Regions from separate parts of the Virgibacillus sp. JSM 102003 genome, predicted to be linked through region 2. Evidence: riboswitches for the same ligand, from Rfam matches in the RefSeq annotation. Region 2 holds a riboswitch; each other region holds the start of a gene.

Region 1 (11,051 bases), on a different contig from region 2:
GACCACTCATTTCAGAAGAACATTTAAATAAAGTAATTAATTATGTAGAAAAAGGAAAAAAAGAAGGCGCAACTATTGCAGTTGGCGGCGAACGCCCTGAAGATCCTAAGCTGCAGGACGGTTTCTTCTATCTGCCAACGGTTATAACTGACTGTACAACAGATATGAGTGTCGTACAAGAAGAAGGATTCGGTCCTGTCATCACAGTGGAAAAATTCACTACAGAAAAAGAAGCTATTAACCTGGCAAATGATTCTATTTACGGGCTTGCCGGTGGTGTTTGGACAAAAGACATCGCTAAGGCTGAACGCGCTGTTGCTAAAATGCGCATGGGAACAGTTTGGATTAACGAATTCAACTTATACTTCCCACACGCACCATGGGGTGGATTTAAACAATCCGGAATTGGCCGCGAGCTAGGCAAACCAGGCCTTGATGAATATCAGGAAACCAAGCACATTTTCCACAACTTAAAACCGGAGTCTATGAACTGGTTCTAAGGTTATACTAGAACGTCTATCTAAAGAAGTAATAACAGATCCACAAACTGTCAGTAATCTAGGTGACCTATCGATTTACAAACGTTGCTTCGGACAAGTAGAAAAAACAGTATAATATTGATGAGAATGCAACTTGGCGTGACGCCAAGTTGCATTTTTGATTGTGCGGTGAGCTGTTAAGCGAGCGATAAGTGTGAATTACGGCGAATTAGTTGTGAACTTCGAGCAACCTATTTGTGAACTACAGCGAATTAGTTGTGAACTTCGGCGCTTTTCTTGTGAACTTCGGGATTTAGTAGTTTTTCAGCGTCTAACCTGTACTTTCTCCCACTTTTTTCACCAATTTGATCAAAATGCTCCTGTTGTAATATTCGTTTAACTGAGTACTCAGACCCAACCTGTAAAAACTCTCGTGCCTGACGATTATTTATATAATCACCCACTAACAATGCAAAATCTGCCAACACTGACCGGTGGGCATTCCGTGACGTGCAGCCACAATCAGTACACCGCCATTTCCCACCCCTCCAGAGCATAGGAACTGCACCACATTTCGGGCAAAAAACACCTTTCACAAAATCTTTAGGCGTAACATCGAATTTTTTCATACCATTGTATTCCTCAGGTTCATGTTCCTCTAATAACTTAAACGTAATTTCTATCAACTGATCTTCGGAAAAGCTAGGAGTCTGGTACATTTCGGAAAACTCCTCAATTCTAGGAAGTACTTTTTCTTTATGCATCACAATTTCATTAATGGTCTTATTATTGGTAATATTTTTCAGAAAGGTATCGTCGCGGCTGTAAACTACAATTTTTTCAATGGGTATCGGAGGTAAGTCATATTTGCGGAGGTAGTCAAGAAATCTCCTATGCTGTAAATTGACCTGATCTACAGGATTAGTGAAAACTTCTATCTCATCGTTATTATTGCGATATGCTTGACCCATTCCATCGAAGTGCATATTATCATATATATTTTTCACTTCAACAATGAGAAAAAATTTAAGGGATAGAAGAAGGATATCTATTTGGAAGTGACCTTGCTTGTCGGGGATTCTAAGGTAATGAAAGATGATAAACTCGTCTTCTGGCAAAAAGCTTAGAAAAAATTCCATTGATTTTTCGCCGTTATATCCTGTGCGGAGATTCCTAGCCTTTTTGTTTATTGTTTCTTTTTGGATATGATCTACTGGTGTCCTTGTATCTAATGCTTCTGCTTGAAGGATATGTTTGGGGACTTCAAAGGGTTTTACAAACAATGAGACACTGCCTTTCTTATTTAGTTTTTAATTGCAATGTTCTATATTCGACTTTATTCGTGAAAAGTCCTTCTTTTTTAATAAATATATATGAACTTCGGCGTTTTAATTGTGAACTTCGAGCAACCTACTTGTGAACTTCGGCACTTTTCCTGTGAACTTCAGCGGAAACTATGTGAACTTCGGGATTTAGCACTTTTATCACTAATTCTACTCTGTCACTCCCAATAATCCGAGTCAGTCATGCGCAATTCTTCTACGATATCCTCGAGGTCGCTTGGGGTGATTACAAAAATCGGGTATTCTTCTCCGCTCTGACTTGCTTCTTCATGAAAAAACCGATTGCTGCCCGGATATTCATCATCTAATAGGATGAGGCATGCATCACTTTTGTCCACCAGCCATTTATTCTTCGCTTTGAATTGAAATGCGCCTTTATAGTCCCCTTTATATAGGGGCTGATAAAAGTCGGCAGTCATTGTTAACTCTTGATAGACTTGCTGGATTGGCTCTGGCCAGCGACTTTCCTGATTCTCAAAAGGGGGAATGATTGCGAGTTTAATATTATACCGTTCTTTTAAATCGAGAACCACTTCACCAGCCCATAATTCGACTCCCATTTGACCAGAAATAATTACCCACTCAAGCCCTTCTTCAATAAAGCCAATTAGTCGCTTTTCGATTGCTGCTTTAACAAAAGAAACACGCTGGTCATCCGGCTTAAATATATTCAATTCCATCGGTTTGTATCCTGTAACTGCTAATACCTTCATTGGTGTCTGTCACTCCCAGCCTATAAACTTACCTATTTTATAATAACATTTTTCCGTGAAATTTCTCACAGTTTATAAAAGCGACATGTATTATCATAAATCTGACTATACGCACTCTCGACCGAAACATTCCTCAGCTCAGAAATTTTTTCGATACTCTTATGGATCATTCCAGGGTGTGTCATTTTCCCTTTAAAAACTCCGTCAAATGGCCATGGACCATCTGTTTCCACCATCACACGGGATAACGGATAGGCGCTGACTAAATCCTGAATTTCCTTTTCATATACTACATCAGGTGTCACCGATAAAGAGTATCCATTTTTCGCCATACGCTCTATCGTCTTTGAATCTCCCTTGAACCAATGAAAATGCGCATCAGTTACAGAATACTTTTCCAGTAAATCGCACACAATTGGAGCACCTTCATATATTGCGTGGAGAATTATCGGTTTGTCGAGTGCTGCAGCTTTTCGGATAAATATTTCCAGTAGTTCAACATAGGCGTCTATTGATACTCCTTTATTATCTTGCCGCAAGTAATAAGGCAATCCAACCTCCCCAATAGCAATCATTTCTTGCTGATTTTGCTCAATAAACGATAGAAGTTCAGCAGTCTCGTAATCAGCAGGCAGCGACTGTTCCGGATGAAAGCCAAATGCTGACTTAATACGGCTGTCTTCATGAGCCAAACGCAGAGTTTCCTTGGACGACTTCAAATGGTTCGACACACAAATTAGTGTGTCCACCTTAGCCAACTCCAGCCCACTTAGAACTCGCTGCCGCTCTTTCTGGCTATACATATCCAAGTGAATATGCGAATCGATTATTCTATCAGACATCTTCACTCAACTCCTGATAGATTGCTTTTTTCCAGTCTAAAAATTCCTCTGTCAACAGAATATCTTCATAACGCGGCCTCTCAAACGGAATTGTAAACTCTTTTTTGACAGTTGATGGTTTTTGGGACAGGACAATAACCCGATCGGACAGAAAAATTGCTTCATCAATATTATGTGTGACAAACAGGATTGACCGTTTATTTTCCTGCCAAATGGACATGAGCCATTTCTGCATTTCCAGGCGGGTAAATTCATCCAGTGCGGAAAAGGGCTCATCCAGACAAATAAGTGGCTGCGGACTTAGCAAGCTTCGCACGAACGCAACACGTTGTTTCATTCCGCCTGACAGTTCATGTGGATACGCATTTTCATACCCTTGCAACCCAGCACGCTCAATTAATGCAAGCGCCCTTTTTTCATCATATTTACCGACGATCTCGCCACCAAGCAGGACATTTTTCAGTACTGTGCGCCAAGGCATGAGTGACGGAGACTGCGGTGTATAGCTGATTGACCCCTTTTGACCATTTATCTGTTTATCCTCCAGGTAAATTTCCCCTGAATTAGGCAAACGAATTCCGCCAATCAAATGAAATAATGTACTTTTCCCGCTCCCGGATGGGCCTAAAATGGAAACAAACTCTCCGTCATTAACGGTGAAATCAACACCCTGCAAAATATGATGGTCTCCGTATGATTTTGTTATATCTTTCACAGCTAGATTGCCCATATCAATTTCCTTCTCCTTTTGGCTTCCATCTGATTAGGCTTTTTTCGACCAAAATAATAATTGCAAAAAATAATAAACTAAGAACCATTACAAGAAAAATAGATACGAAAACACGATCGGTCCTGAATGAAGACGATGCTAATGTCATATAAACGCCGATCCCGTTACTCGCACCGAGCCATTCCGATATAACGGCTCCCATGACACTATACGTTGCGGAGATTTTCAGCCCGGCAAATACGTATGGCAACGCATTTGGCCATTCCAGTTTCCAGAATATCTGTTTCTTATTTGCTCCAGCCATTTGCATATAATGTTTCAAATCATGGTCCGTTTGTCTGAATCCATCCAAGGCTGACACCGCGATAGGAAAAAAGCAGACTAGTGTAATCACAATAATCTTAGGTAGCATGCCAAAGCCAAACCATATAACGAGCAGTGGTGCCAGAACAATTATTGGTATATTTTGCGAAATAATGATTAATGGATACAACGCTTCTCGAAGCTGTGGTATAAGATGCAGACTAATCGCAATCAGAATGCCCACACTGCTGCCAATTAAAAATCCAATAATCGTTAATTGAACGGTTGAGAAGATGTGATGCTGATAAGATGCCCAGCCTTCAACACCTGTTTGTAAAATTTGCGAAGGCGCCGGCAACAGCCATCCAGGTATCTTGAATAAATTACTTGCGCCCTCCCATATAATGAATAAAAGGAGGAGAACCGCAACAGGTTTCCACCCTTTTTTCATAAACTTTTTCATCAACGATACTTCTCCGTCAATTGATCCATTGATGCCCCACTCGGATTATAAAGGATTTTCACTTGCGATATAATGCTGGAACTTCCAAGCTCAACCATTCTTTCGTTCATTTTTTCAATAACTGCTAATAGCTCGTTTAGCTTCCCTTCCATTGTAGTTTCCAGTGGATGGACCTCATATTTCACTCCAGCTTTCTCGATCACCTCTATTGCAGCGTCAACATATGGAATGACATCTTCCCCATTGTTTGTTTTTGGGATAATTTGTATACTTACTAATGAATTATTCATATTCCCACTCCTATTCTGGTAAAAATTCGTTGGTAAATGCATCTTCAGCTTTCAATTCTTCTTCTAGAAGTCCATTATCATACATCCAGCTGGAATAATTCTTCCATACCTCTTGCTTTTGAACTCCCCACTTGTCTGCGTCATCCTGATATTTTGGTGATAACCATTCCTGACTTTTCTTAACAAGTTCCGGGTCAAGATCTGGAACAGCAGCGCTGAGGATTTCTGCTGCTTCACCTGGATTATCGATTGCAAACTTATACCCTTTTGAAACCGCTGCTAAAAATTTCTCAGCTTTTTCCGGATTGTCTGCAATCATTTTTTCATTCGTTGTAAGGACAGGTGTATAATAATCAAGCTTTTTGGAGTAATCGGTTAAATAAATCATATTTAATTCCTCCCCGCGCATTTCTGCTTCGACTCCAGTCCAGCCATAGTAAATCCACGCAAAATCAATATCCCGCTTCACTGCTGTGAAGAAATCTGTATTGCCCATATTGACAATATCGACTTTCTCAACATCGGCATTTTCCTGCTTCATAAGTGAAGATAGAACTGCTTTTTCAACCGGTGCTCCCCATCCGCCATATGTTTTTCCTTCAAAATCTGCTGGTGATGTAATTTGTTTGTCTTTTGGTGAAGCGAATCCGGATGTATTATGCTGGATAACCGCTGCAATCGATACGATTGGAATATCCTGAATACGTGCCTCTGTAACAGCTTCCTGTGCACTGACTCCGAAGTCAGCCTTGCCTGATGCTACAAGCTGATCAGAACCAGCCTCACCCGGCATCATAATTTCTACATCCAACCCTTCATCGTCAAAATATCCTTTTTCCTGGGCAACATAAAGACCTGTATGATTCGTATTGGGGGTCCAATCGAGCACTACTTTTGTTTGTTCTGTCTCCTGCCTTTTTTCGTCAGTTCCCCCTGCATCGTTATTACATGCTGTTAGTAAAACGGCTATTAATACTACGAACAACCATTTTTTCATTTCTCATCTCCCTTTCTCTTTTTGTTCACTTCTGGAAGTATGATTGGTGTTGGAAACGAAAGGAATCTCTTATAAGACCAAAAAAAATAACGCCAGGTTAGTCCCTGAGCGCATTACGAACAATATTACTATTGTTTTACTTTGTTCCCTACGCTGGTCTCAACCAAATCAGGTTCCAAGGGTCAGCATCTAACGGATACAATCTCAACCAGCATACACTGGTCCCCCTACAACTTATTATTCAATTAAACTATCAAATTCACTATGCCACAGCTTACTGTATTTTTCAAGTTTTATCTTTTCTTCGACTGTGATGAAATATTAATCGTGACCTTCTTTTTCTGTTTAGGTGTTAGCTTATCCTCTTTTTTCAAAAGGTCACGTATCTCTTTGAGCAACTCAGTTTTTTCATCAGGCTTTGATTCTTTTTCCGGATCCTTCTCACCTCTGAACTTTGCTATGATGCGAATGAAAATGAAGATGGACACCGCGATAACGATAAAATCAAAAACCGACTGGATGAACTCGCCATACAATACATCTGCTTTTCTTACCGTATATTTTAAATTTGTGAAATCAACACCGCTTACTAAGATCCCTGCTAGTGGCATCATGATATTTTCTACAAGTGACGTTACTATTTTTCCAAAGGCTGTTCCGATAATAACAGCAACAGCTAAGTCCAGGACGTTTCCTTTTAATGCGAATGTTTTAAAATCTGACCACAAAAGTACGCACCCCTATTATCAGGCTTGTACTAATTTTATGTATGAGTACAGATGTTTAGCACTTTAATCAGTTATAACTAAGTACATTCATAGTCATCTATCTTGGTCGGGACTTTTTATTCACACACGCTGAATTTTTTAATAATTCCCAAGATTACATATTGAGTAAATTCTACTATTATGGTATGTTACTTATAATAAAGGAATTACTTTTTCTTTATTAAAAGAAAAAGTAATTCCTTCACTTTAACAGATGACAAACTACACGGGGAATTTACATGGAAAATCTGTACAAAAAAATTAAGGAACATCAAGCGAACTTTTCAAAAAGCTTTAAAAAAATAGCATCTTATATTTATAGTGATCCATCTATTTTCGCAATGAATTCTGCTCAGGAAGCTGGCAGAAAAATTGGTGTTAGTGAAACTACTATCATCCGTTTTGCACGCACGTTGGGATATGATGGCTATAAATCTTTACAGCAGACATACCAGCAGCGTTTTTTTGAAAAAAGCAGTCTGTCTGATTTCAGAAACAGAAAGGTATCCAGTCATTCAGAAGATAATACTGTTAAAAACCTAATGTTCAATGATATACGTACAATTCAGACTGTAATCGAGCAAATGTCGGAAACGGATTTAGACCAAACCGTTACGAAGCTGTTATCTGCTGAGAATATCTATATTGCAGGTGTCCGATCATCCTACGCTTTAGCAAGCTGGTTTGCATATGCCTTAAATATTGTGGTTGGCAATGTACGACAGCATTCACCTGATGACGATATTTTGGTACAACTAAGTGAATTACATGAAAATAGTGTATTTGTTGCTTTTTCATTCCATAGGTATGGGATTAACACGATAAGACTGGCTGAATTGGCCAAAAAACAAGGGGCGACAATTATTGCTTTTACCGATAACCCTTATTCGCCCATTACCGAGTATTCCGATATAACATTGGCAATTCGATTAGAGGAACTATCGACACTTGATTTGGTACCTGCCGTGTTTTCACTGATGAATAGTATTGTTGCAGCAATCACAATACGGGCGCCGAAGTTGTTTCAGCAACGCGCAGAACGATTTGATGGAATAGAAGCAAGTAAATTTTTTGCAAATTAATTTAAAGGAGTATATCCATGAAGCCAACAATAGAAACAATAAGACCACAGCTTCAAAAAATTTTCTCCCACCTGCATGAACATCCGGAAATTAGCTGGAAAGAGTATGACACTACTTCTTACATCAAACAGCTTTTTAAAAATTATGATTGCAGTATTACAACACTGGATGATTCACCCGGTCTAGTTATCGAAATTGGCCAAGGATCACCAGTCGTTGCTATGCGAGCTGATATAGATGCTTTATGGCAAGAGGTGAACGGTGAATTTCAGGCAAATCATTCGTGCGGACATGATGCTCATATGACAATTGCAATTGGCTCATTGTTAACGCTTCTTGAAGATGGCTATCCTGAAAAAGGAACATTCCGATTTATTTTTCAGCCTGCAGAAGAAAAAGGGACAGGCGCATTATCCTTAGTTGATAAAGGAATTGTTGATGATGTTGACTATTTATATGGAATGCATTTACGACCAATAGAGGAATTAGAACATGATCAATTTGCTCCAGCTATTCGCCATGGGGCAGCCTGTTTTATTGATGGAGTAATTCAAGGTGATGATGCCCACGGTGCCAGGCCACATTTGAATACCAATGCTATTCATGTTGGTTCCGAGCTTGTCCAGCATCTGCAAAATATTGATATAAACCCAATGATTCCCCATTCTGTTAAGCTGACAGCATTTCAGGCTGGTGGTGAAAGTAAAAATATTATCCCGGGTAACGCAACATTTTCAGTGGATTTACGTGCGCAAACGAACGAGGTTATGGACGAATTGATGATCAATGTTGAGAGAATTACAGCTATGCTTGCCGACTATCATGACATTTCCATCGACTTGAAGATTGGCGCCAATATTGCTGCATCCGTTATTAATCAGGAAGCTACTTCAATTATGGAGGACGCTATAAAAGATAGCGTTGGAATCGATAAACTGCAACCGATGATTACAACGACTGGCGGGGATGATTTTCATTTTTATACAATAAAAAAACCACACTTAAAAGCTACGATGCTTGCAATAGGTTGTGATTTACAGCCAGGTCTCCACCATCCAGATATGACATTTAATCATGCAATAATTCCTGAAGCGGTTGAGATTTTAACCAATGCCTTAGTCAAAACTGCTGAAAGGAGCAACCAAGATGACCAATAATGTTAAAATTCGCAAGCTGACAAGTATGAATGACTTACGAAAGATGCAGGAAGTGGAAGAAGCAGTTTGGCAAATGCCTCCAAATCCCGTACATCAGACATATACTGCTTTAAATCATGGCGGCGTTATTCTCGGTGCTTTTGATGGACAAGCGATGGTCGGATTTTTATACAGCTTTGCAGGATTTGATGGCAGTCACTCCTATTTATGTTCCCATATGCTTGGGATATTGCCAGATTATCGCAAGGGTGGTCTTGGTGAACGAATGAAGCTGAAACAGGCTGAATTTGCTCGAGAAATAGGCTATTCCATGATTACATGGACGTTTGACCCACTTGAAAGTTTGAATGCATATTTAAATTTGCATAAACTTGGAGCAACTGGGGCTTTTTACAAAAAAGATCACTATGGTTCCATGGACGATGAATTAAACGAAGGCCTACCTACAGATCGAATCCAAATCGAATGGAACCTTAATACGAGTACACCAGCCCCAAAAGTTACATTTGATGAAAATAAACTAATGATTGATGTAACTGAGAATGGGGTACCGAAATCTAATCTGGATAGATTTAACCCAATTGATGATGGCTGGTTTGTTGCCGTACCTGATAATTTCCAATCTGTGAAGAAAAAGGATATTAATCTTGCAAAAGAATGGCGGCTAAAAACAAGAGAAGCATTCCAGCTATTATTTGATAATGGTTTTACAGCGAAGAATTTTATACGTAATCATTCAAAAAAGCACAGTTACTATTACTTCACCAAAACCAACTACTTTACTGGAGGAAACTAACATGACAATTCCTATTAAGCAGTTAAAACTTCGGCGACTTAAAATGATGTTAAACAACCCTTTTACGACAAGCTTTGGAACGATACAGGAAAAAGAATTCTTTGTCACGGAAGCTATTGATGGAGAAGGAAACCGTGGTTTTGGTGAATCTGTTGCTTTTACAAGCCCATGGTATAACGAAGAAACAGTTCAAACAACCCAGCATATCATCAAAGACTTTTTAATAAAGCTAATAAAAGAAAACAAAATCAGTCATCCTGATGATCTGTTGAAAGTTTTCAAACCAATCAAAGGGAATAACATGGCAAAATCTGCACTTGAAGGCGCAATTTGGGACCTTTACGCAAAACGCCAAAACACTTCTCTGGCCGAGGCACTCGGTGGTACAAAAAAAGAAATTGACGTTGGCATCAGCATTGGAATAAAGCAAAGTGCAGATGATCTTTTACAAACAGTTGATCACTATGTGAAAGAAGGATATAAACGCATCAAAATTAAAATCAAACCTGGCTGGGATTATGATATTCTTCATAAAGTTAAGTCACATTTCCCAAATATACCGATCATGGCGGATGCTAATTCAGCTTATACACTGAAAGATATAAATCATCTGCAAAAGTTAGATGAACTGGATTTGCTGATGATTGAACAGCCATTAGCACACGATGACATCGTTGACCATTCCAAGCTTCAGGCCGCAATGAATACCCCTATTTGCTTGGATGAAAGCATTCATTCACTTGCAGACACAGAAAAAGCAATTCAACTGCAAAGCTGTAAAATTATTAACATTAAAATCGGCAGAGTCGGTGGACTTTCGGAAGCGAAACGCATTCATGATGTGTGTAAACAAAATGGAATTGACGTTTGGTGTGGCGGGATGCTCGAAGCTGGAATTGGCCGAGCACATAATATCGCACTAACCACCCTGCCACAATTCGTTTTGCCAGGTGATACAGCCGCTTCAGCACTATATTGGAAAAAAGACATCATAAAGCCTGAGGTTACAGTAGAAAATGGTGTCATTTCAGTACCGGATCTACCAGGTATCGGCTATGAAATCGATGAGCAAGCATTAGAGAAATTCAC
Region 2 (11,051 bases):
ATTTAATAGAAGGTGTGGCTTTATCTAGTAAAGTAGTTACTTTTTTATCATAATAAAGCTTTTTGATGTGATTACAATTTTCCGTTAAATATACTATTTTTTCAATTGATATTTTGGTGGAGCAACATGATATGGAAGGAAATTGATGAAGATGAGGACACTTAGCACTTTTCACATCATGAATGCCATCCTCAAACGTTTCTGTCTCAAACTCAATAATTACAGGTAACCTTTTTGCCTTTTTCCTTACATATTCTAAAGGTCGATGTAAGAAACATGGAACTGACCGAAAAGGGTGATAAAATTGAATTAGCTGTCGTCGTAAGTCTTTATCAAATTTATGTCCCATTCGTCGAACCATTTGAATAATAGAAAAACCTAGCATAATAAATTCATCCTCTCTTACTATTTACGTGACACGATATAATACGTAATTTACTAAGAGAGGTATTAATGAATTTGTACAGAAAATGGTGAAAAAGGCAGTTAACTAGCGAAATGTGAAGTTAACCTACTATTTTTCTTTTTAAACTTTCCTTTATACCATCTATCATACTTTTAAATCAATCTAAAATAGATTCCCTATAATTTTCCCACCACAATTCCAGTAAATTGAGAAAATCAGTTTTATGCATAAATTGTAGTATGACAATTAATAAGAATGAAATGGACTCTTTTTTACAAGATATCTCAACTACCTTGATTTTTTAACAGACTCACAACGTATTTATCCAATCTTTCTTTCATCATTTCATTTGTTAATCCTGATACACCAAATGCTTCCCATCCAGGATATACTTCAGGAGAACCAATCAATATATCAGTTAAAGATAGCAAATCCCAATACCGATTATAGGTAAAATCCGAACCTGCCTGTTGCTGATATTCTTTTAGAAAACCATCTGCTGTTTCCACTCCATATAGCATGGCCAGGTTCACTCTGCAATGCCCAACATCGACTCCGCGAGGGCCTCTGCAGCCATTCACCCAATCTACCACTCCACTAACTAAACCTTCATTCCATAATACATTGGCTGGATGATAGTCTCGGTGAATGAAACAATCTGTCGTTTTTGGTCGAGGCCCTCTTAAGATATTAATAGCACTTTCCCATGTTTTCGGCTCCTTTGACCAGCTTGGCACTTCAAACGTAGATATGTCATTGTAGCTATAATGCTGATATGGAAAGTCACTCGCTTCAACTGCATGAATTTTCACAAGCCCCTTCGCCAATCCAGTTAACCACTCATCCATATTGGCAGGTTTTAATTCTACAGCACCTTCAAGTTTCGTCATGAGAATCACAGGAATTCCACATTTTTCGCCTGTTTCATCGTAGGCAACTACTTGAGGGGTCGTAATACCTGTTTTAGCAGCCATAAGTAAACTCTCTTTTTCATGCAATACCAAATCCGGTTCTTCTGCAAGCCATTCCTTATTATCAAACTGCCTGACAACATACCGTTTCACCGATTTATCCACCTTTAGCGTGATGCTATGTAATGTGGATGAGGTACTTCCTTTCAGTCGACTAACCGATTCCACCACTGCACTCGAATCAACATTATCTACTACCCATTCAATAATCCGATTCGACAAATGTTCGTTATTCTGTTCCAAAAAATTCAACCTCCGATTCTTAGTATAGATATAATTTTAATATAATTACTCTGGAATTAAAGGGATTTAGTATCATTTTGGTGAAAAATATACAAAGGAAGAGTATCATGATAACGAGTTGTACTGTCTAAGATTTTTTTAGCGGACACCAAAGCCCTTATTTGACAAAAACAGCCCTTTTTCCTTAGATATATGTGGAATAAGGTATCTGGTGGCCGCATATTACAGAATAAGCACTTTTTTGCAGAAATAGCGTATCCTGTGTCCGCTTATTACTGTAATATATGAACAATAATATAAAAGGAGAGTCAAAAAGCATGGAACCAATCCAAACAAAAGAAGTAGATCAATTTATTGAAAATTTAAATGGGCATACAAAGGAAATTACCGAAAAAATACGGGAGGTTATTTTCCAAACGTCCCCCAATATAACTGAAGAAATAAAATGGGGAAAGCCATGCTATATTGAGAATGGTCTTGTATGCTATCTTCAGACTGCCAAGAATCATGTTAATCTGGGTTTCTACTTCGGTGCCACACTTAAGGATAAGGATAACCTGCTTGAAGGAACTGGCAAAAAAATGCGTCATATCAGAGTTAAACAACTCGATGAGATTCAACCCCAAAAATTCTCAGCATTAATACAGGAAGCCATTGATCTAGAAACATGACTTTTTCATTACATTCATGAACTTGAAATAAACCATGACAAAAGTGATTTCTTTTGTTATCCTTAAATTGAAAACATAATATTTTTAAAATTACTACTAGGGGTGCCCAAAATCGAGGGCTGAGAGGAAAGCACGTTTTAGCTTTCTGACTCTTACGGACCTGATCTGGTTAATACCAGCGGAGGGAAGTAGACTGACGATATACTTACTTATATCAGCTATTTCAAGCCAGGTCCATTAATGGATCTGGCTTTTTTCGTATGCGCCCCTTTCACGGAAAGGAGGATTTGATTGAACCGAACACGATTACTTACGACAATGGCAGTCTTTGTGGCAATAGGTACATTAGGTGCACAGTTACTTTGGTTTCCAGCAGGCGTCGCAAAGGCTTATCCCGTCCAGCATGCCGTCAATGTTATGGCCGCTGTGACACTTGGGCCCGGTCCTGCAGTCGGTATTGCATTTATGATTGGACTGCTACGCAACATGCTTGGACTTGGTACATTGCTAGCGTTTCCCGGCGGCATGATTGGAGCATTTCTTGCTGGATACTTGTTTCAGAAGACCCATAGAAAAGCCATGGCTGCTGTGGGAGAGGCAATTGGCACCGGGATCATCGGAGCACTTTTTGCTGTTCCCTTTGCAAAGCTATTAATGGGTAGTTCAGCTGGTGCTTTGTTCTTTATACCGTCGTTTCTTATTAGCAGTGTTACTGGAGCATTGATAGGCTGGTTTGTTATTTCACGTGTTAATCAGGATAGACTAGTTCAACATAAAATATAGGAAAAACTACTAGGGGCGCTGTACTGGCTGAGAAACGGAAATATTCCTTGTCCCTTGGAACCTGATCTGGATAATGCCTGCGCAGGGAAGTAGTTGAGGGCCGCATTCTGTACCTCTAGTATTCTACTTTTATTCCCCCTAGTAGCTTCCTAAATCATTGGAGGCTTTATTATGTCATTCACACAACAATTAAGAGATGAGAACCAAGATATATTTCAAGCAATATTTAATCATCCATTTGTCGATGGTATTGGAAAAAAATATGTCCCAAACGAATCAATTGCGCATTATATTAAGGCAGATTTTGAGTATTTGAATGCATTTATGCGAATCTATGGAATTGCTCTTTCCAAATCTGATAAGCGCGAGGACATCCGCTTCTTCGGGGAACAAATCCAATTTGTTTTAAATAGTGAAAGCCATCCACATCATAACTTTTGCGACTATATAGGGGTTGGCTACGAGGAGCTCCAAGGTCATCCGCTTCCGCCAACTGCTGATCATTACATGAAGCATATGATGTATCACGCGCAAATGGGCAGTTTAGCTGAAACCATTGGTGCACTGCTCCCTTGCCCGTGGACATATTTGGAAATAGGCTATGCGTTAATGAACAAATATAATCCAGAAAAGGATCATCCATTTTATCCATGGATAAGCTTTTATGCCGATGAACGATTTGGCAAGATAGTGATGGAAATGCGAAACCGCTTGGATAAATTTGCTGAACATGCTTCATGGGATGAGCAGACAAAGATAAAAGAAGCATTCCGTAAAAGCTGCCAATTAGAGCTTGCCTTTTGGGAAATGGCCTATACTTGTGAAGATTGGCCAATAAACGAGTTGGTGATTGGCAAATGAAAAGCATTCCATGCACACTTACAATAGCTGGCACTGATCCCAGTGGTGGAGCCGGAATACAAGCAGACTTAAAAACCTTTCAGGAACTGAAGACTTACGGAATGTCTGTCATTACATCCGTTGTTGCGCAAAATACAACAGGTGTCCAGAATGTGCACCATCTCCCTGTTGAAATGATTGAACAACAATTGGATTCCGTTGTGACCGATATTCCCTTTCAAGCATTTAAGACTGGAATGATCGCTAACGTTGACATGATGCAGGCTATTGCTCAAAAGATTAACGGTTTAAACATTCCGTACATTATGGATCCGGTAATGGTCGCAACAAGTGGCGATCCATTAATCGCAAGCAATGCCCGGGATTTCTTACGTAAGAAACTATTACCAATGACATCGTTAGTAACACCAAATATCCCTGAGGCAGAAGATATTACGGGTGCAAAAATTGAAACACTAGACGACATGAAAAAGGCTGCGAAACAAATAGTTCATGAATTCGGAGCAGGTGCGTCATTGGTTAAAGGTGGCCATTTGCAAGGTGAAGCAATCGATTTTTTATATGACGGCAGTTCGTTACACACTTTTGCAACCAAACGAATTGAGACAAAAAATACACACGGAACCGGGTGTACTTATTCAGCAGCCATTACAGCCTACTTAAGCCAAGGAGATTCTTTACCAGTGGCCGTTAAAAAAGCAAAGGATTACGTAACTGCTGCAATCCGTCATTCGTTTTCACTTGGTCATGGAAGTGGACCGACAAACCATTGGGCAAAGCCCATTGAAAGGGTGAGGTAAATGAATAAAGATATCATTCAAAAAGTAAGAGATCAAAGTCCGTTGATTCACCATCTGACAAATCAAGTTGTGATGAATTTTACCGCAAATGGCTTGTTATCCTTTGGCGGAACACCAGTCATGGCTAAAGCTGAAGAGGAAGCGAACGACATGGCGTCCATTGCGGATGGTGTACTTTTAAACATCGGAACCATAACAGCGCAAGAACTTCCAGCAATGATCACAGCAGGAAAAACAGCTAATGAAAAAGGAATACCAGTGGTTCTTGATCCTGTTGGTGTCGCGGCAACGCCATTTCGGACATCAGTTGTAAAAGAAATTCTAAATTCAGTACAGCCAACAGTCATCAAAGGGAATGCGGGCGAAATTGCACACCTCGTAGAAATTCCTTGGGAAACAAAAGGCGTCGAATCGGTAGGTAATGGAAATTCTGTGGAGATAGCTTTAAAAGCTGCTGAGACCTATCAAACTACTGCCGTTGTCACAGGAGAAACGGATGTTATCTGCTCCGGAAAAGAATATCTTTCGAACAATTCCGGGCATCCGATTCTTGGGAAAATAACTGGTGCTGGCTGCCTGCTTGGTTCCGTTCTAACTGCATGTTTAACCACAAATGAACCTATCGAGCAGAAGGTGTTAACTGCAGTTGAGTTTTACGGACTGGCGGCGGAATATGCTGCTGACTATTCAGAAGTTAATGGACCTGGGACTTTCCTCCCTCATTTTATTGATGCATTATCATTTGAAGTTGATAAACTGGAGAAGGTTAATTGATGAATCTAAGAAAATATTTGATAATGGGCAGTCAAAATTGTGACCGTGATCCAGCTGATATTTTAGAATTATCGATAAAATCCGGTGTTACAGCATTCCAATTTCGAGAAAAAGGAGTTGGGTCATTAAAAGGAAATGATAAATTAGAGTTAGGATATAAATTAAGAAATATTTGCGCGCATCATAATATAGCATTTTTCGTCAATGATGATATCGACCTTGTTGAACCTCTAGGAGCCGATGGAATTCATGTTGGACAGGATCATGTTTCAGTTGAAAAACTACGTGCGCGCTTTCCTAATAAGATTATTGGCCTTTCTGTATCGAATCCAACCGAAGTTTCTAATAGTCCGATTCAACTGGCTGATTATCTTGGTGCTGGTCCAATTTTTAATACATCTACAAAACCTGACGCAAAGTCAGAAGTCGGTGTGAATTGGATTAAAACATTAAGAAACCAATTTCCAAGCATCCCTATTGTAGGAATCGGTGGAATAACCACCCAAAATGCAGCTTCTGTAATAAATGCTGGGGCTGACGGTGTTGCGGTTATTTCGGCTGTGATCCAGGCAAATGATGTAAAAACTGCTGTTCAAGGGTTATAAACCTTACCTTCATATATACTATCGTTTTTCACATTCGAAAGGTGGCATAAAATAAATAAAAATTTCATGCCACCTTTTGATGATGGGGTTCGATTAAAGTAGTAGAACCTACTTTTTGTTTTTATCAGCATACACAGCCATGGTATCACGCATGAACACTGACAAACCTTGACCATACTTATCGATGTTCTTGGTAAAACGTTCATCATCGACATACATTTGCCCAAGTCCTTTGAATGCATCAAGTGAATAGTTTCCGATTTTGTTCAAATAGTCATACCATACCTTAATACCTGCTTGTGCTTCATCAGATTCAGGTGATTCATGACGGAGCGCTGCAAGCTCTTGATAGATTTTATCAAATTCTTCACCCATTGCTTTTTGTTCATCTTTTGACATCTTATTTATTTTCGCATTGGATTCATCAACAGCTTTTTCACCCCAACGATCACGTGCTTCTTGTTCGTATGGGTTATGGCTGAAATCAAAGCCTGCAAATTTTTCTTTATTACTCATATTAATTTCTCCTTTTGAGTGTTGCGTGGTTTTATCAATCGTCGCAATCATTTCATCGATCCGGCTACGTTTCTCAAGGAGCATTTTACGGTGAAGTTCAAGTGCTTCTTCTCGATCAAACGACGGACTGTTGATAATATCTTTTATTTTTTTCAAAGGGAAGCCAAGTTCTTTAAAAAATAGAATTTGCTGTAAAACTTCAAGATCACTGTATGAATAAATACGATAGCCAGATTCGGTCGTTTCCTCTGGGGATAACAATCCGATGGCATCATAGTGGTGTAGTGTGCGCACACTAATTCCAACCAAATCAGAAACTTCCTTAACTTTCATCTTTGTAGCCTCCCTTCAATTATCACTATAAAGTATCACGCAACGTTAGAGTCAACATTTATTTAAAAGTCTTTTCGTTTTTTATAAGGAAAACCGATTCGTAGTACTTAGTATGACCTCTTTCCTCGCAGCCGGAATTTACTCGCTTTCCGTGGGGTCTCTTGGGATTCGCTGTCCCACAGGAGTCTAGCATATTCCAATTGCTGGTTTAAGTAGTTTTAAACCCCTTTTTGGTAAAGTGAGCAAAACTCAGCGAAGGAAATACACGAAGACTCCTGCGGAAAAAGCAACAGCTGAAGATCCCGCAAGAAGTGATTTTTGCTTCCGAGGAAGCTGAAGCGTTGCCCGCGGAAAGCGAAGTGTATTTCCGCAGCGGTTACATAGCACTCAAGTATTTTTCCACAGAATTTGGATTACAACTCACCTTATAAAGGATGGAAAGAAATCACAATAATGTTATGTCACTGTTAAACATACAAAGCCGCCATTCGAATGAACAGCGGCTTATGATTACTTATTAGATGATGGTAGATTTTCCAATTCCGTCGGCTGCGCGCGATATACAAACAACGCCATAATAAAGGCGACAACAGCTAACACAAATCCTATAAAATATACAAGTTCAACACCCGCAACCATAGACTCACTTATTGTAACAGGATTTCCTGGATCAGCAGCATCTGTTAGATAACTGTTTTGCCTTGCACTCATAATACTGATGAATACAGAAACTCCAATTGCACCTGCAACAGGCTGTAATGTCGTCATAACCGCAGTACCATGCGGGTACAAATGTTTAGGGAGCTGATTTAAGCCATTTGTCTCAGCCGGCATCATCATAGCAGAGACAGAAAGCATTAGTAAGATATACCCAACAATAATCATCCATATCGGTGTATTCATATCCAGCCTACTCATCATAAACATCGTCCCGCATAACACAGCTGAAGCAGGTATTAGCAATAATCTGGGTCCAAACTTATCAAATAGATGCCCCATAACAGGAGACATCAATCCATTCAGAATTGCACCAGGCAGCAGGATTAAACCAGCCGTGGCTGGTGTGACTCCCAACGGTCCTTGCATAAACATCGGCAGGATAATCTCAGAAGAAAACATCGCCATAATTATAATTAAAAATAGGATAATTGCATGAGAATACATAGGGAACCTAAATACTCGCAGATTAAGTAACGGGTCTTCTAGTTTAAATTGCCTAATTGTAAAGGAAATTAGCGCCACGACTCCCGAGACAATTGGGATGTACACAACAGGGTTTAAAAATCCTGTTTCACCTTCACCTGCTGAACTGAAACCGAACACGATACCACCAAATCCAACAGTAGAAAAAACAAGTGATAAAATATCTATTTTTGGTTTGGTAACTTCTGATACATTAATCAAATATCGATAGGCAAACGCTATAGAAAATAGTGCAAATGGTATTACTGTGATAAATAAAAAACGCCAGCCCAAATGATCAACAATTACGCCTGATAGTGTTGGCCCAATTGCAGGAGCGAACATTATAACAAGGCCGACAAAGCCCATTACCTTCCCACGACGTGATGGTGGGAATATTAATAAGAAGACATTAAAAATGATGGGTATAAGCAGCCCAGTTCCAACCGCTTGAATTAACCTGCCCGCCAGCAGAACAGGAAACGTGGGAGCGGCAGCACAAATCACTGTTCCAATCGAAAATATTACCATCGTCCCCAAAAATAACTGCCTTGTCGAAAACCATTGCAATAATACTGCCGATACTGGGGTGACAACTCCCATTACTAATAAAAAACCTGTCGCCATCCATTGGACAGTAGTTACAGAAATACCGAATTCGTCCATTAATGTTGACAGTGCAATGTTAAGTAATGTCTCATTTAAAATGGCGAAGAAAGCTCCAATGATCAAAGAAAGCATAATAGGCATAACTTTCACATTAGGATCCTCAGCTAAATACTCATATTTGGTTGGTTGATTACCCTTATCCATACAAAAAATCTCCTTTTAAAAAAATAAAACACAAGCATTAGTTTTTAGCTTGCGTAAGTAGTACAGAGATATTTACCGAATTGAAGAGAGGCAAAACCACTTTCCAACTTATTTATTCGAAAATAACAGGATAATCTTACCACTACTCTGCTTTATTAACAAGGGCAAATTTTACTGTATCGCCACTATAATTAAACACTGTAAGTCGCCCATACAAAATTGGACGTATCCCCATATATTAAAAGGAAGGACTTTTTAGAGGAGGACATTAAAACATGAATCATAATCAACCACCATATGGAGATGAAAGGCAATTTAATTTTCAAGGGATGCTGGACGGATTATTTTCCGGGTTTCCTGGTGGCGGACAACAATTTGGTCCCCCAGGAGGAGGACCACCATTTGGGGGACCTCCGGGACAGACCGGCGGTGGGCCACCTGGGTTTCAGGGTGGGCAGCCATCTGCTGGTCCACCTAGTAGCCCGCCACCATCATTTATACCTTCGCAACCGCAAACCTTACAATCCCAGCAGTTCGGCGTCTATGCAATTGATCCAGGAGCAATCCGACGCTGCCTGTTCCAGTTCACGTATATCTGGCTAAGACGGGATGCCTTTTGGTTTTTCCCAGTCTTTATCGGAAGAAACTCAATCGCAGGATTCAGATGGAGCAGAAACAGATGGGTTTACTACGGCGTTGATTTAGACAGAATTCAAGCATTTCAGTGCTATTAGTGCCTGTAGTTTGTACCGTTTATTGTCGAATGAGCCTTCCCTTGCCCAAATACAGTAAGCGAAGGGCGGATTATTAATGCATCAAACAGTATTGCTATATTTGGCATGTATTTTAGCTGGCTTTGCACTTGCGAACGTACCGACATCATCAGTAATCACTGCTGGTATAGCTACTTTCTTTCAAATAATAGGAGGAATTGCGGTAATTGTTTTTTCACTTGCCATTCTATATCTGGGAGTCAAAGCCTTGCTCGATAAGTAAAAATGAAAAGTGGCCGTTTGAATGGTAACGATGAGGATCCGCCACCAAACAGGTCGGAGTGAATCCTCATTCCACTAAAAAGCAGAAAGAGTGCTCGCGGAAGGGTGAGACGGATCCTCGTTCCGCTAAAAGCAGAAAATCAGCCAAAATTGAGGCAAAAATGACAAATAGCGGAATGAGGATTCATCCCCTTGCTTGAAACGAGGGTTTTCAACCAAATAGTGGAATGAGGATCCGCCAAATCAGTCAACCGGATCCTCATTCCGTTAAAAATGTGGTTCTCCAACATTAGGGACTAATCTTCTAATGTTATTAGCATTTTCTCTCCCAAATAGTCTCTTACTTTCATATGCTTTTCAAATAGATCACTGGTAAACTACGAAAAAAGTCACCATCCCTAAGAATAGTGACTTCCATTTAATCATTTCTAATATCTTCTACAATCGTTTCCACTTCATTTCGGGATATTTTCTCCCGTCCTTCTTTTAATGCTTTAACAGTTCTTTTCGCTAATGCTAATGGGATTTGGCAAAAGAGCTGGATATTCCGTGTATGAATATCTTTCATATATTCATCGGCCATGGCGAGATTATTTTCGGTGTATTGAAACATGTCGTCTGTATTCCAGCCATCCGGAACAAAATTCACACCTCGTTCACTATCCTCACCCTGGTTTCGTAAGATATTCACTGCTTGCAAGCCACGACCATACCCTATAGCCAAATCATGATCAGTTTCGGTACCATCATACCATCTCCATATATCTGAAAGCATGACACCAACTAACCCAGCTACGTAATACGTATAATCATCCAAATCCTCTTTAGTCTTTATATGCCAATCCTTTTCTGCCCATTTTGCCATTCCATCTGCCATAATACCTGTAGATTTCTTTACTTCTTCCACAATATCAGGTGGGCAAATAGATATCCAATCACCTAAACGTAACGTCACTTCAGGCAGAAGCGATTCATAGGATTTTAACAATTCACGGTATGCTTGTTGGTCAAAATCGCCCTTTAAAAGTTCACTGGTAGACCGAAGTAATCGTTGCTTTGTTTCAGATTCTAATTTTTCATGATCTTCTATTTCGTCAA
Region 3 (11,051 bases), on a different contig from region 2:
GGTCATGGAGGAAAAGACCCAGGTGGTGGATCCAATCGGTATTGGGTTGAGAAAGATATGAATCTATCTATTTCACTCTATCAGTATCAACGGTATGAGCAGTTAGGAATTCCGGTTGCTATTACACGGCAGAAGGATGTCACCTTATCACCGGCAGAAAGAACTAAGATTGTTCGGGATAGTGGTGCAAGGTATTGTCATTCAAATCATATCAATGCTGGTGGAGGGGATGGTGGCGAGATTATTCATTCTATCTATGGTGGAGAGGATATGGCCGAAGAGATAGCTTTTGAATTAAAGCATGCAGGTCAAAATATACGCAGGATTTTTACAAGAACACTGCCAAATGACCGTGCACGCGACTTTTATTATATGAATCGTGACACGGGAAAAGTTGTAACAAACATAATTGAGTATGGTTTTGCCGATTCACGAGGTGATGATGTTGACCAGGTAAAGGATCATTGGCAGGAGTTAGCTGAATCTGTTGTAAGGGCATTTTGCACGTTTAGTGGATTTTCCTATAAAGGTAATGGAGTTAGTGAAACACTTACTAAATACTTAAGTCTGCCACCGGAAGCTTTAAGCTGGCGAGTTTATCCAATAGATGCAACGCCGGTTAAAGGTAATGAAAAAGGTTTTTTACGCCCTGATAAATTTGGTGGATTAACGTATAAAGTTATTGGCAGCCCGCAGGCACATGTCTACCTTATTCAAACCCGGGATTTTGGCAAGGTTCAAATATATGCGCATCCAAATACAGGAGCTATTGTTTCAGCTAAATAAGAAACCGTTGTCAATTGTAAATCGATACGTTATAATAAATGTAATGAAAAAAGCAGAATAATAGAAGCCTACAGGGGGAGCCGTTTGGCTGAGAGTGAACGTGATACTAGTTCTTACCCTTAGAACCTGTTAGTTAGTACTAACGTAGGGATGGTGGCTTTTTTGATGGAATAAAAAGCAATGTTGTGAGCGGATTCCCCATCAGGAAGCTTCCCCTTGGCATTGCTTTTTTTGTATTTATTCAAAGGGGGAGGTAATCTAAAATGAGTTCAAAGCGCACGTTATTTATGATTGAGGTGGCAATATTTGCTGCCATGGCATTACTGTTGGATATAATTCCTTTTTTAAAGTTTTCTATTTGGCCACAGGGTGGATCTGTTTCTTTTGCTATGATTCCCATATTCATTATGGCTTTCCGTTGGGGATTGAAAGGTGGTCTGGTGGCTGGCTTCCTGCTAGGAGTCATGCAGGTCGTAATGTCCGGACCAATAATTTTAACACCTGTCCAGGGATTTCTTGATTATATTGTTGCTTTCACTTTAATTGGTATGGCAGGAATATTTGTTAAACCAGTTCAACATGCTGTCAAGGAAGGAAAAGCGAAGATAAGCTTCTTCCTAATTATGTCAGGTGTTTTTATAGGGTCAGCACTACGCTTTTTGGCACATTTTACAGCCGGTATCGTGTTCTTTGGGCAATATGCACCAGAAGGCCAGCCAGTCTGGTTATATTCGTTACTGTACAGTGGATCTTACATGCTGCCATCCTTTATCATCTGTACAATTATTGTTTTTCTATTGTTCTACAAACAACCAAAAACATTAATGCAAACTGCATCGTAAATTAATAAAATCCGTTCACAGAAAATAGTCCTTTGTAATATAAGGGCTATTTTTTTATACTTAAGGCAGAGGTGATTATTATGAAAGAATTAATCGGACAGTGCCAGTCATGTGGACAAAACGTATATTGCAAGGATGGTTTTTTTGACGGTGTTCAACAAAATGGAAAGCTACTTTGCAATGAATGTGCTAATGAAAAGGAATCAAAATAGGCAACTAACATTGGAATAAACTCTCACCGCTTTCTTTCAGTGTGCATAGGCTATAGCACACTTAAGAAAGGAAGTGTTATCGGTGGAGCTAACTATATCGCATTGGCTATACGGTATATTTACACTAATAATTATTTTCACAATGATTTTCAGAAGAGGTGTTGTGCTTCCTTCGTTACTTGGGACATTTGTGATTGCCTGGGTTTATAACGGGAGTTTAATCGACGGTTTTACCGCCATATTTAATGCCAATCTTGTTGCAGCAAAAGAACTGTTCAGTATATTTCTGATCATTACTTTTATGATGGCATTACTTCATTCATTACGTGATTTGGGTGCCGATCGAAGAATGATCCAGCCAATCCAAAAAGTAATGATAAATGGCCATGTTTCATTTTTTGTATTAATCGCTGTCACCTATGTAATTTCGCTCTTTTTCTGGCCGACACCGGCAGTACCGCTTATTTGTGCATTGCTGGTACCCGCAGCCATCCGCTCGGGACTCCCAGCGTTAACTGCAGCAGTTGCTGTTGCGCTGGCTGGACAGGGAATGGCGTTATCTTCTGATTATATTGTTCAGGTTGCTCCAGGGCTATCAGCAAAATCAGCCGGAATCGATGTTGGTTTGGTTGCTGATAAGGCATTAATCCTATCTGTTATTACTGGCGCAGTTGCAATAGGGTTAGCATATCTCTTTTATCGAAAAACAATCCGCTCAAAAAGCAGTGAACTGAATGAAAAAGAGCTGGAGGCATTACAGGCAACTCAGGAGTCAACGAATCAAGCACATTCAACACATCTGAATACGTGGAGTAAAGTATTTGCAGTACTTGTTCCCATTGCCCTTTTGACAGTAGTAATCTACATGATGTATACAAAACTTTTATCAGGACGAATGAGTGGTTTTGAAGGTGGGGATGGTGCTGCATTTATTGGTGGCGTTGCTGTAATCTTATTGTTATTATCTACGGTCGCCTTTGGTCGACACCATGCACTTGATTATATTAGTAACCATATTACAGATGGCTTTGTATTTGCTTTTAAGGCAATGGGTCCGGTTATTCCAATTGCAGGGTTCTTCTTCCTTGGCAGTGCAGACTTCTCCGGAAGTATTCTAGGTGTGGGTGAAAAAGCGCCCGGATTACTGTTTGACCTTGTACAATCCTCACAGGCCTTTTTACCGCAAAGTGCGTTATTTGCAGCATTTAGTGTATTGATTATTGGTATTATTACTGGGCTGGATGGATCAGGGTTCTCAGGTTTGCCACTGACTGGAGCTCTTGCTGCTTCTCTAGAAAGTTCGGCTATTGACTCTGGAACACTCGCAGCCATTGGCCAAATGGGTTCAATTTGGACCGGTGGAGGTACAATTGTTGCTTGGTCCTCTATGATTGCGATTGCTGGATTTTGTGGCGTTTCAGTTATGGATTTGGTCCGGAAAAACTTTGTTCCGGTTATTCTTGGTTTAATCATTTCTACCGTCTTTGCTGTTTTAATTTTATAAGGAATTGAATAATTGTATATAAACAAGTAAATCCTCCAAGTAGAACAGTATTATTAGTTTATCGTATATTTGTTTGATACACTTTAATAAATTAGGAAAAATTTACTACTGATGGAGGTTTTCAATATGGCAAACAGTACCACAAAAATTGTTCAGGAGTCGCTAGAAGCTTTATTGGATGATAAATCCTTTTTACCAGAACTGACGGACAAAACACGTGAGAAGGCATTTACGTCGTTGGTATCTATCTTATCCACTCCTAACCATGTAAACAAATCCTTTTTACGAATTGCACTCGAAAATGGAAAGGTAACACGTGTGCCTTCTTTTCGGGTTCAGCATAATAATATTCTTGGTCCATATAAGGGTGGTATTCGTTTTCATGAATCTGTTAATGAAGATGAAGTGATTAACCTTGCATCACTCATGACACTAAAGAATGCGCTTCATGAGGTACCGTTTGGTGGTGGAAAAGGCGGAGTTGTTATTAACCCGAGAGACTATAGTGTCAAAGAATTATATATGATTTGTAAAAAATATGTACAGTATTTTGGTGAAATTCTTGGACCTGATAAAGATATTCCAGCACCAGATGTTGGTACAGGTGACCGTGAAATGGACTGGATGATGGGTGAATATAAAAGTATTCGTCCTGGAAGCCCATATCGTGGCAGCTTTACTGGCAAAAGTGTAGAGAATGGTGGGTCATTAGGACGGAGGGAAGCAACTGGTAAAGGTGTTTATTTCGCATTTCGCTACATGATCCATAACTTTGTTAAGAATCAGGAAAAGTGGCTCTCAGAACGCGAGAATGTTTTTGCAAAAACAGCTTTAAAACATATGGATAAAACACTGACAATGGCAGTACAAGGGTTTGGTAATGTTGGCTCTGTTGCCGCACTTGAGGCTTTTCAATGCAAACATTTGAATAATAAAATTGTTTCAGTTAGTGATCGGAATGTAACGCTATATAATTCCGATGGTTTGGATATTCCGGGCCTTGTTAAATTCACTTCCAATAGTGGTGGGGATCTTCCAGTTGATGAAGAACAGTTAAAAGAAGCTGATGTGAAAGCTACCATTAAGGATCGTGATGACGTATTAGGTCTGGATGTTGATGTATTATTTTTGGCTGCCCTGGAAGATCAGGTGCATCAGGAAAACATGAAAGACATAAAGGCAAGTATCGTAGTGGAAGGAGCAAACGCACCAGTAACCAGTGGAGCAGATAAATACCTGAGTGAAAAAGGTGTCATTATTGTTCCTGATATCTTAGCAAATGCTGGTGGTGTCATCGTTTCTTATTTTGAATGGCTGCAAGGCCGAGAAACGCAATTTTTCAGTGAAGAAGAAATCTTTAAGCGTTTATTTGATAAAATGCAGCAAACGTTTGATACAATCTTTCCACAATTTTTTGGGGATCCGTTTCCGTTGCGGCAGAACTGTTATATTCATGCTGTAATGAAAATATCAACAATTCTATATAAGCAAGGTAAACTATATTAGAAATTAAGCAGTTTAGTTTTGGGAGAGAAAGAATAATTAGCATATGTCTTGCCCCTATTGTTGAAGAACCCTTTTATTAACGGAATGAGGTCCGGTTTACTGATTTGACGGATCCTCATTCCGTTATTTCCTTGAAAACCCTCGTTTTTGGCTTGGAGGCGGATCCTCGTTCCGCTATTTACCATTTTTACCTCAAATTTAGCTGATTTTCTGCATATAGCGGAACGAGGATCCGTCTCACCCTTCCGATAGCACGTTTTCTGCTATTTAACGGAATGAGGATTCACGTCGACTGTTTGGCGGATCCTAATTCCGAGAATCCTTCCAGTTTAAGTCACAAACTTATGCGTTTTATACTCCTAAATAGTTTTTTTGCCTTCTCAGTCAAAAACTGAACTTGTTTCCTTAATTGAACTGCTTTTATTAGCAGTTAAGAACTATTCGGAATATCCTGAAGCTGCAATTCATCGCCCTTACTCAAAATTGAACTACATCGGTTCATACGGAATGTCTTTTTATACTACTGAATATGTTATAATATTCAGTAATTAAGTTAAGCTGTTTTAAACGTAATTTGAATGGGGTAATTATTATTAAAGAAGAAAATGTAAGCGGATACAAGGAGGGGTATTAAAAGTGAATGATAAAACCCTGTCGTTATGGAAGACAACGAAGTATAATCAGCATTTAAAAGCAACAGAAGAGGATGAGATTGCCAAAGAAGCCCCTATTACAATAACGATTAATGGAGAGCAGTATGCCACAATTGTTTGCACACCAAGTGATATCTATGAAATGACGTTTGGGTATCTGGCATCTGAGGGACTTATCCGTTCAGTTGATCAAGTGGAAAATCTATCAATTGATGAAGTTAAGGGCTTTGCATATGTTGATTTGTCAATCCCAGTTTCAATTCCTGAACGAACGGAAAGATGGATTGGCTCATGCTGTGGGAAGAGCAGGGAATTCTATTTAAAACAGGATGTAAAAACTGCTAAAACTATCATGTCTAATACAAAAATTTCTTCTGAGCAAATCTATCAATTAATGAAGGAATTTGACTCCAGGTCAGAAGTATTCGATAGAACAGGAGGTGTACATCAGGCAGCATTGGCATCTGGTGATAAAATTATAGCTTCTTATATTGATATTGGACGTCATAATGCGCTTGATAAACTGTATGGCTATATATTGCGAAATCGTCTAACCCTGAAAAATAAATGTATTTTGTTCAGTGGGAGAATTTCGTCTGAGGTAGTATTAAAAGTTTCCAAAATCGGTGCAGGGCTATTGGTAGCCAAGTCAGCACCAACAGATCTTGCATTGAAGCTTGCTGATGATTTGCAAATTACTGCTGTTGGTTTCGCTCGTGACACTAGTCTGAATGTATATACTCATGAAAACAGAGTTTATGGCAACACAGAGCAGAATATACATTTTTTGGGGAGGCGATAATGTGCAAAATAAGGATCATATTGTAATTAAGCTAAATGGAGAAGAATACCTAGCAGAACATAACCAGAATCTATTGGATTTGATTAACACAACAGGCGAATTTGTGCCACAAATTTGTTACAACGAGTCGTTGGGACCTGTGCAAACTTGTGATACGTGTATGGTAAAGGTTGACGATGAGATTGTTCGTGCATGTGGAACAACAGTCACACCTGGTATGGAAGTGAATACAACAATTGAGCCTGTGAATGCAGCTCAAAAGGAAGCTCTCGACAGAATACTAGAAAAGCATGAGTTGTATTGTACTGTCTGTGACTATAACAATGGCTCATGCGAAATTCATAATACGGTTGCAGAATTTGGGTTGGAGTATCAGTCAAGACCGTTTGAGCCAAAACCATATGAAATTGATGATTCAAGTCCGTTCTACCGATATGATCCAGACCAGTGTATATTGTGCGGGAGATGTGTTGAAGTATGCCAGGATATCCAGGTCAATGAAACACTATTAATTGATTGGAAGCGAGAGAAGCCTCGCGTTGTCTGGGATAACGATGTACCTATTGATCAATCATCTTGTGTGGGATGTGGACAATGTGTCACTGTATGTCCGTGTAATGCTTTAATGGAAACATCAATGGTTGGCGAAGCGGGATATATGACTGATCATAGCCCTGGACTTTTACGGTCCATGATTGATTTAACGAAAAAGGCAGAACCAGGATATGGACCTCTATTTGCGGTATCTGACACGGAAGCGTCTATGCGGGAAGAAAGGATCGAAAAGACGAAGACTGTTTGTACATACTGCGGTGTCGGATGCACATTTGATGTTTGGACAAAGGATCGTAAAGTACTAAAAGTAGAACCACAGCAAGATTCACCCGCAAATGGGATTTCTACTTGTATTAAAGGGAAATTCGGATGGGATTATGTGAATTCGGATGAACGACTGACAAAGCCATTAATTCGTGATGGTGAATCTTTTGTGGAAGTAGAATGGGATGAAGCACTGGATTATGTTGTGAAGCGTTTTTCAGAGATTAAGGAAGGTAATGGTGCAGATGCACTTGGATTTATTTCTTCATCTAAAGCAACAAATGAAGAGTCTTATTTGATGCAAAAACTGGCAAGACAGGTAATTGGAACAAACAATATCGATAACTGCTCACGCTATTGTCAGGCACCGGCTACAAAAGGTCTTTTTCGAACAGTAGGACATGGAGGGGACTCAGGTTCAATTGATGATATTGGTAAGGCGGAAATGGTTATAACAATAGGTTCTAACACTACCGAATCACATCCCGTGCTTGGTTCGCGTATAAAGCGTTCACAAAAATTATTTGGTCAAAAGCTGTATGTATTTGATTTACGAAAACATGAAATGGGGCAGCGTGCTGATAGGTTTTTTCAGCCTAAAAGTGGAACAGATCTAGTTTGGCTGTCTGCGGTGACAAAATATATTATCGATCAAGGCCTAGAAAATCGTACGTTTATTGATAAATGGGTGAATGGATTTGAGGCGTATAAGGAATCTTTGCAAAAGTTTACGCTGGAATATGCTGAACAATTAACAGGTATATCCAAAAAGGAATTAATAGAAATTGCGGAACAGATTGTCAGTGTTGATAAACTTGCAATTTGCTGGGCTATGGGAGTAACCCAGCATCAGCTTGGCAGTGATACGAGTACAGCAATCTCAAATCTGTTATTAATCACCGGAAACTATATGCGAAACGGTACAGGGGCATATCCATTACGGGGTCATAATAATGTCCAAGGATGCAGTGACTTTGGTAGTATGCCGAACTTCTTCCCTGGATATGAACTGGTTGCAGATGATGATGTTCGCGGGCGCTATGAGGATGCCTGGGGTGCAGAGATTCCAAGCGAACCTGGAAAAGATAACCATGAAATGATTAAGGCTATCCATGAAGGGAGTTTGAACGCTTTATATGTGCTGGGAGAGGATACTGGGATAGTTGATGCAAACATTAATTATGTTACCGCTGCATTTGAAAAACTCGATTTCTTTGTTATTCAGGATTTATTTTTAACGAAGACAGCAGAATATGCCGATGTTATTTTACCAGCTGTTCCAAGTCTTGAAAAAGAAGGAACCTTCACGAACACAGAAAGACGTATTCAACGCTTGTATAAAGCGCTGGATCCTGTGGGAGACTCCCGTCCGGATTGGCAAATTATTATGGACATTGCAAACAGATTAGGATACGGATGGGATTACGCAAACCCTTCAGAAATTATGGATGAGGCTGCAACACTTGCACCATTATTTGCTGGGGTAAGTTATACTAGATTAACAGACTATAATAGCCTTCAATGGCCAGTTGAAGCGGATGGGACCGATACACCGCTGTTATATACTGACGGTTTCCCGTTTGATGATCATAAAGCAAGATTGTACCCACTCAAATATGAATTAAAATATGATACAAATGAAAAATATGATTTGCATGTGAATAATGGCAGAGTACTGGAACATTTTCATGAGGGTAATATGACATATAAATCAATAGGGATTACAAGTAAAATGCCAAATGCGTTTATTGAAATTTCACCTGAATTAGCTGAAGAACGGGGAATTAAAGAAGGCGCAGAAGTTAAGCTGACTTCGGAAGCTGGGGAAGCAACCGGAATTGCTCACATTACAGATCGTGTACGCGGTAAAGAACTGTACCTGCCATTAAATGATAATGGGAAATTAGCTGTCAATTATTTAACTGACAACAATGTGGATAAGGATACGAACACTCCTTCTTACAAGGAGATAGCTGTAAAAATGGATGTTATAAAGAAAAAAGGGAAAAGTCCCTTGCCACCAAATAACTACAGGCGAGGAAATCCGCAACCGCAGATTAGTGTGAAGGTAGAGGATAAATGGACTCGTGATGACTATATTTTCCCAGGAAGCCAGGTGAAGCATGATGTCTAATCCAATAACCAATATTAAGCGAATGGAAATCCCAGAAGAAACCACGAAAGAGCGGAACCTTGACGAAGTCTCTCAGGCGGTAAGCGAAAACAAAGAGGCAATTTTAAAAGGAATTGATTTTTTGGCAACGCTTAATAAAAGTGGCTCGTTGGATACAGTAAATGCCTTGGTAAAACATAAAGAGGATGCATTGGAAAATGTGATGGGTGAGTTAAATAAACCGCAATATTCAGGAACACTGGAAAACCTGAGCAAATTATTCTTGTTTATTGGTGACCTTAAAGTGGATGAAATTCAATATTTTGCTGATAGGCTTAATCGTGGAATGGAAGTAGCAAGTACATCTGAGGATTCAGATAAGACATCATATATGGACCTTTTAAAGGCATTGAAGGATCCGGAAATCAATAGGAGTGTTACGATGCTGTTGCAGTTTTTGCGTGGGATGGGACGAGAATAAAGTACGTGAGCCTCAAAGGTGCTAGAAGCAACTTTTGAGGCAATCTTATAAGAGGTTTATTAGGTTCTGAAATGTAAAATAAGTAAGAATACGTTTTCGATTCAAAAAATTTGCATTAATGAATATTTATTCAGTAAGATGGAGTTGTACTATTTATTATCGTTTACACATAGATTTTACTAGGTATGTCTCAAAGTTCACAAAAGACAGACCAAATAACTTGGGGGAGGTTGAAAAGGTGAGTAGTATTTTGGTTGCGGTAATCGGGATACTTGTTTTCGCATTGGGTTATCGTTATTATTCAAAATTTGTTGCAGAAAAGATTTTCAAGTTAGATCCCAACTATGTAACACCTGCACATCAGTATAAAGATGGTGTGGATTTTGTGCCTACGAATAAATTTGTTTTGTGGGGGCATCATTTTACTTCAGTTGCGGGAGCAGCACCAATTGTTGGACCAGCTATTGCAGTTTATTGGGGGTGGCTCCCAGCGATTCTATGGGTAGTTCTTGGGACAGTGTTTGCTGCAGGCGTGCACGACTTTGGAACACTTGTATTATCTGTTCGTAACAAAGGTCAATCGATTGGAACACTTGCAAATAAACTTATAGGACAACGAGCAAAGATCTTGTTTTTATTTATTATTCTTATACTGGTCTTAATGGTTAATGCAGTATTTGCATGGGTAATTGCTAACTTGTTTATTTCGTTCCCGGCCAGTGTTGTTCCGGTATTTATTCAAATTCCATTAGCAATATGGATAGGTGTTGCGGTATATAAACGCAAACAAAAAATGCTTGTACCATCGTTGCTGGCTTTGGCAGTTATGTATCTCACTGCAGTAATAGCAAGCAGAGTCGATTTTATGCAAATCGATTTAGTACAGTATATGGGCGGTGAAGGTTCTGCAGGACTATTTGGTCTTGGTGCGGTTTCAACAGCATTTTTCATCTGGATCATTATACTTATGATATACGTATATATCGCTTCTACATTACCTGTTTGGAAGTTACTGCAGCCGCGGGACTTCATTAATTCACATCAGCTAATTGTAGGACTTGCAATTCTGTATTTGGGCTTACTATTTTCGAATCCGGAAATTACAGCACCATTAACGCATACAAATACAGACGTATCTTGGTTCCCGCTATTATTTATCACGATTGCATGTGGTGCCATATCAGGCTTTCACGGTTTAGTGTCGAGCGGTACTTCCAGTAAACAATTAAATAACGAAACAGATGCAAGATTTGTTGGGTATTTGGGTGCTGTAGGTGAAGGCGCATTAGCATTAATTTCAATCATAGCTGTTGTGACATTCTTCTCCAGTACC

What was found. A riboswitch is a leader RNA that binds a small molecule or an ion and turns the genes downstream of it on or off. The one in region 2 is predicted to bind thiamine pyrophosphate.
Region 1: linked by a shared signal. The riboswitch ahead of ACE1TG_RS16005 (ABC transporter substrate-binding protein) and the one ahead of thiW (energy coupling factor transporter S component ThiW) in region 2 are both predicted to bind thiamine pyrophosphate.
Region 3: linked by a shared signal. The riboswitch ahead of thiT (energy-coupled thiamine transporter ThiT) and the one ahead of thiW (energy coupling factor transporter S component ThiW) in region 2 are both predicted to bind thiamine pyrophosphate.

The regions. Positions count from the first base shown of each region.
Region 1 covers NZ_JBHFQH010000015.1:76,019-87,069, forward strand. The annotation lists gene betB (betaine-aldehyde dehydrogenase) at 1-500, shown strand, start outside; gene ACE1TG_RS15975 (NERD domain-containing protein) at 752-1,762, opposite strand; gene ACE1TG_RS15980 (SLOG family protein) at 1,981-2,535, opposite strand; gene ACE1TG_RS15985 (TatD family hydrolase) at 2,601-3,377, opposite strand; gene ACE1TG_RS15990 (ABC transporter ATP-binding protein) at 3,370-4,107, opposite strand; gene ACE1TG_RS15995 (ABC transporter permease) at 4,109-4,873, opposite strand; gene ACE1TG_RS16000 (thiamine-binding protein) at 4,873-5,163, opposite strand; gene ACE1TG_RS16005 (ABC transporter substrate-binding protein) at 5,174-6,160, opposite strand; TPP riboswitch at 6,289-6,399, opposite strand; gene mscL (large-conductance mechanosensitive channel protein MscL) at 6,454-6,888, opposite strand; gene ACE1TG_RS16015 (MurR/RpiR family transcriptional regulator) at 7,167-8,009, shown strand; gene ACE1TG_RS16020 (M20 peptidase aminoacylase family protein) at 8,027-9,166, shown strand; gene ACE1TG_RS16025 (GNAT family N-acetyltransferase) at 9,156-9,962, shown strand; gene menC (o-succinylbenzoate synthase) at 9,964-11,051, shown strand, end outside.
Region 2 covers NZ_JBHFQH010000006.1:15,909-26,959, reverse strand. The annotation lists gene ACE1TG_RS08135 (S8 family peptidase) at 1-385, opposite strand, end outside; gene ACE1TG_RS08130 (aminoglycoside phosphotransferase family protein) at 691-1,620, opposite strand; gene ACE1TG_RS08125 (DUF1801 domain-containing protein) at 1,938-2,291, shown strand; TPP riboswitch at 2,380-2,495, shown strand; gene thiW (energy coupling factor transporter S component ThiW) at 2,583-3,074, shown strand; TPP riboswitch at 3,076-3,179, shown strand; gene tenA (thiaminase II) at 3,246-3,935, shown strand; gene thiD (bifunctional hydroxymethylpyrimidine kinase/phosphomethylpyrimidine kinase) at 3,932-4,735, shown strand; gene thiM (hydroxyethylthiazole kinase) at 4,736-5,509, shown strand; gene thiE (thiamine phosphate synthase) at 5,509-6,114, shown strand; gene ACE1TG_RS08095 (MerR family transcriptional regulator) at 6,223-6,963, opposite strand; gene ACE1TG_RS08090 (MDR family MFS transporter) at 7,474-8,958, opposite strand; gene ACE1TG_RS08085 (hypothetical protein) at 9,234-9,692, shown strand; gene ACE1TG_RS08080 (hypothetical protein) at 9,769-9,954, shown strand; gene ACE1TG_RS08075 (squalene/phytoene synthase family protein) at 10,372-11,051, opposite strand, start outside.
Region 3 covers NZ_JBHFQH010000016.1:37,793-48,843, reverse strand. The annotation lists gene ACE1TG_RS16460 (N-acetylmuramoyl-L-alanine amidase family protein) at 1-786, shown strand, start outside; TPP riboswitch at 850-954, shown strand; gene thiT (energy-coupled thiamine transporter ThiT) at 1,050-1,628, shown strand; gene ACE1TG_RS16450 (hypothetical protein) at 1,923-3,344, shown strand; gene ACE1TG_RS16445 (Glu/Leu/Phe/Val family dehydrogenase) at 3,471-4,850, shown strand; gene fdhD (formate dehydrogenase accessory sulfurtransferase FdhD) at 5,487-6,305, shown strand; gene fdhF (formate dehydrogenase subunit alpha) at 6,307-9,258, shown strand; gene ACE1TG_RS16430 (helical membrane plugin domain-containing protein) at 9,248-9,718, shown strand; gene ACE1TG_RS16425 (carbon starvation CstA family protein) at 9,957-11,051, shown strand, end outside.